One region of the Actinosynnema sp. NPDC049800 genome, then DNA from elsewhere that is predicted to be linked to it. Evidence: riboswitches for the same ligand, from Rfam matches in the RefSeq annotation. Region 1 holds a riboswitch; the other holds the start of a gene.

Region 1 (2,196 bases):
CATCCTGGTCCTCAAGGTCGTCAAGCGGCTGCTGGACACCGGTGTCTCGTTGCAGAACATCCGGGTCGCGGTCGACCACCTGCGCCGCCGCGGCGTGCAGGACCTGGCCCGGATCACGCTGTTCAGCGACGGCACCACCGTCTACGAGTGCACGTCGCCGGAAGAGGTGGTCGACCTGCTCCAAGGCGGCCAAGGGGTGTTCGGCATCGCGGTCTCCGGCGCGATGCGGGAGATCAGCGGCACGATCCACGACTTCCCCGCCGAACGCGCGGACGGCGCCGAGATCGTGGAGCCTGCCGACGACGAGCTGTCCCGCCGGCGCCGCACGAGGGCCATCGGCTGACCGCCCGGCGCAAGGCGGCCGGCTGACCGACGTGCTCGCCCGGCGCAACGCGGCCGGCTGACCGGCCCGCACACCCGGCGCAACGCGATGAGATCCACGTCGCGCCGGCGGTACCGCTCACCCACCCGCCGGGTACGATTTCGCGCGTAGTCGCTTTATCCCGTGCGGGAGAGTCCGAGCCAGTCTCGGCGCCGAAGGAGCAAATCCTCCCCGGAACCTCTCAGGCGCAAGGACCGTGCGGGTGAGACGCCTCTGGAAAGCGGGTCGGCCACCACCGACCGACCCCGCCGACGGTGCAAACCCGACAGCCGGGTGAAGCTCTCAGGCGCCCGCCGGGCAGAAGACAGAGGGGGAGGGCAACGGCAGAAGTCTGTCCGGAGCCCTGGAGGCCAGCACCGATGACGCAGGACCGCATCCCCCTCGCCGCACTCGAGCACGGCACCCCGTTCGCCGACCGGCACGTGGGCCCGCGGCCCGCCGAGCTGGCCCGCATCCTCGACGTGATCGGTGTCGGCTCCCTGGAGGAACTGGCGCAGCACGCCGTCCCCGAGTCGATCCGCGAGCGCGACCTGGTGCTGGACCTGCCCGCGCCCGCCACCGAGACCGAGGCGCTGGCCGAGCTGCGCGCCCTCGCCTCCCGCAACCGCCCGATGACGCAGATGATCGGGCTCGGCTACTACGGCACGACCACGCCGCCGGTGATCCGCCGCAACGTGCTGGAGAGCCCCGCCTGGTACACCGCGTACACGCCGTACCAGCCGGAGATCTCCCAGGGCCGCCTCGAAGCCCTGCTGAACTTCCAGACGATGGTCGCCGACCTGACCGGCCTGCCGCTGGCCAACGCCTCGATGCTGGACGAGTCCACCGCGGCCGCCGAGGCCATGACGCTGGTTCGCCGCGCGGGACGGTCCAAATCGAACAAGTTCGTCGTGGACGCCGACACGCTGCCGCAGACGCTGGCCGTCATCGAGACGCGCGCCGAGCCGCTGGGCATCGAGATCGTGACCGCCGACCTGTCGCAGGGCATCGAGGGCCTCGGCCTCGGCGGCGACTTCTTCGGCGTGCTGCTGTCCTACCCCGGCGCGTCCGGCGTGGTGCGCGACCACGCGGCGGTCGTCGAGGAGATCCACAAGGCGGGCGCGCAGGCCGTGGTCGCCGCCGACCTGCTGGCGTTGACGCTGCTGCGCCCGCCCGGCGAGATCGGCGCGGACGTCGTCATCGGCACCACGCAGCGCTTCGGCGTGCCGATCGGGTTCGGCGGGCCGCACGCGGGCTACATGGCCGTGCGCCAGGGCTTGGAGCGGCAGCTGCCCGGCCGGCTCGTCGGCGTGTCCGTGGACGCGGACGGCTCGCTCGCCTACCGCCTCGCCCTGCAGACGCGCGAGCAGCACATCCGCCGGGAGAAGGCGACCAGCAACATCTGCACCGCTCAGGTCCTGCTGGCGGTGATCGCGTCGATGTACGCGGTGTACCACGGTCCGGAAGGGCTGAAGGCGATCGCGACCCGCGCCCACCGGATGGCGACCGTGCTGGCCGCCGGCCTGCTGGAGGGCGGCGTCGAGATCGTGCACGGCGAGTTCTTCGACACCGTGCGCGCCCGCGTCGAAGGACGTGCCGCCGCCGTCGTCTCCGCCGCGCGCGACCTCGGCGTGAACCTGTGGCAGGTCGACGACGACGTGGTGTCCATCGCGTGCGACGAGACCACCACGCGCGAGCACCTGGTCGCGGTGTGGAAGGCGTTCGGCGTGACCGTCGCGGACGTGGACGGCCTGGACGCCGACACCGCCGACGGCATCCCCGCGGACCTGCGCCGCACCAGCGACTACCTGACCCACCCGGTGTTCCACTCGCAC
Region 2 (2,196 bases), on a different contig from region 1:
GCGCCGTTGGTCGGCGCGGTCACCACGCGGCCACCCGCGGCGTTCTCCTCGTTCACCGCCAGCGCGAACAGGGTCACCCAGTCCATCACCCGCAACGGGTCCGTGGCGTAGTGCTCGGCGGCCATCCGCTGCCGCATCTCGGCCGCCCGCCGCCGCACCTTCAAGCCGCCGGGCAGCACCCCGGTCCGCGTGCAGCCGCGCTCGACGCACTCCTGCATCACGTCCCAGATGCGCAGCAGCCCCGAGCGCACCGACTCCTCGTCGCGCCACGACCGCTCGTTGGCCAACATCACCTCGCTGATCGACAGCCCGGTCTCCCGGCACCGCGCCAGCAGCTCGTCACCGGTCCGGAACGGGTGCGCGACCGGCGTCTCGTCGGGCTTGATCCGGTCCGCCCCGGTGGCCGTGTCGTCCACCACGAACCCGCCGCCGACGGAGTAGTACACCGCCGAGTCGACCACGACGTCACCCGAGTGGGCGGTGAAGCTCATGCCGTTGGGGTGCAGCGGCAACGACTTCCGCCGGTGCATCACCAGGTCGGCGTCCTCGGTGAACGCGATCTCCCGCACCCCGGCCAGCCGCAGCCGCCCGGTCGCCCGGATCTCCGCCAGCCGCCGCTCGGCCTCCTCCGGGTCGACCTCCTCCGGCCGGCTGCCCTCCAGGCCCAGCACCACCGCCTTCGGGCTGCCGTGCCCGTGCCCGGTCGCGCCGAGCGACCCGAACAGCTCCACGTGCACCCGGTCGACCGAGGCCAACGAGGGCCGCAGCCGTTGCGCGAACATCATCGCCGCGCGCATCGGGCCCACCGTGTGCGAGCTCGACGGTCCGATGCCCACGGAGAACAGGTCGAACACGCTGATCGCCATGACGTCAGTCCCCGGTCAGTTCCGCGTACTTCGCCGCGGTCAGCAACCCGGACGCGTCCGTCACGGCCACCTTGAACAGCCACCCGGCCCCGTACGGGTCGTTGTTGATCAACGACGGGTCGTCGACCGCGGCCCGGTTGACCTCGACCACCTCGCCGCTGATCGGCGCGTACAGGTCGCTGACCGACTTGGTCGACTCCAGCTCGCCGCACACCTCGCCCGACTTCACCACGGTGCCGACCTCGGGCAGCTCCACGAACACGATGTCACCCAACGACTCCGCCGCGTACGACGTGATGCCGACCGCCACGGGCTCCTGGGTACCCGGCGCCCAGTCCACCCACTCGTGCTCGGGCGTGTACAGCAGGTTGTCCGGAAAAGTCACGACAGCGCTCCCTCACGGCAAGGTCCACCAGAGCCCCACTCTGTCCTGGGACCTGAGAGCTTCACCGACGCCGGAGCGGCGGCTTGCACCGTGGGTGCGCGGACTTGCGCGCTTTCCAGAGTCGCCTCACCCGAGCGGTTCTCGCTGCCTGAGAGTGTGCGGGGTGCTTGCTCCTTCGGCGCCCCGGCACGTTCACCGAGGTCTCTCCCGCGCGGGTTCCGGCGCTCCTGGCGCGCCGCGGCCGATGTTCAGTTGGTTGGCCCGCACGCTAGGTGCCGGGCCCGACGGGTGTCAACGCACCGCCGGGCTTGTTCGATCAGCACAGTGGCGCAGGGGTGCGTTGGTGCCGGCCGCACGATGACACCGAATACCCGTTACCGGACCTTTGGTGTAACAACGGCCGAAGGAGCCCACCGTGCGGATCGCCGTCCCCCGCGAGATCAAGAACCACGAGTACCGCGTCGCGCTGACCCCGGCGGGCGCGCACGAGCTGACGCAGCGCGGCCACGACGTGGTGGTCGAGGCCGGCGCGGGCCTCGGTTCGGCCATCACCGACGAGGAGTACCTGGCCGCGGGCGCGAAGGTGCTGGCGGGCGCGGACGACGTGTGGGCCGAGGGCGACCTGGTGCTCAAGGTGAAGGAGCCGATCGCCGAGGAGTACCCGCGGCTGCGCAAGGGCCAGGTCCTGTTCACGTACCTGCACCTGGCCGCCGACCGGCCGCTGACGCAGGCGCTGCTGGACTCGGGCACCACCGCCGTCGCCTACGAGACCGTGCAGACCGCGAACGGCGCGCTGCCGCTGCTGGCGCCGATGTCCGAGGTGGCGGGCAGGCTCGCGCCGCAGGTGGGCGCGTTCTCGCTGATGAAGCCGTCCGGCGGGCGCGGCGTGCTGCCCGGCGGCGTGCCCGGCGTGCACCCGGCGCGGGTGGTCGTGATCGGCGGCGG

What was found. A riboswitch is a leader RNA that binds a small molecule or an ion and turns the genes downstream of it on or off. The one in region 1 is predicted to bind glycine.
Region 2: linked by a shared signal. The riboswitch ahead of gcvH (glycine cleavage system protein GcvH) and the one ahead of gcvP (aminomethyl-transferring glycine dehydrogenase) in region 1 are both predicted to bind glycine.

Annotation. Positions count from the first base shown of each region.
Region 1 is NZ_JBFAMT010000061.1:7,387-9,582, forward strand. Features, by position in the region: gene AB0I91_RS38415 (MerR family transcriptional regulator) at 1-343, shown strand, start outside; glycine riboswitch at 499-589, shown strand; gene gcvP (aminomethyl-transferring glycine dehydrogenase) at 742-2,196, shown strand, end outside.
Region 2 is NZ_JBFAMT010000039.1:10,897-13,092, reverse strand. Features, by position in the region: gene AB0I91_RS31690 (L-serine ammonia-lyase) at 1-866, opposite strand, end outside; gene gcvH (glycine cleavage system protein GcvH) at 871-1,251, opposite strand; glycine riboswitch at 1,377-1,471, opposite strand; gene ald (alanine dehydrogenase) at 1,667-2,196, shown strand, end outside.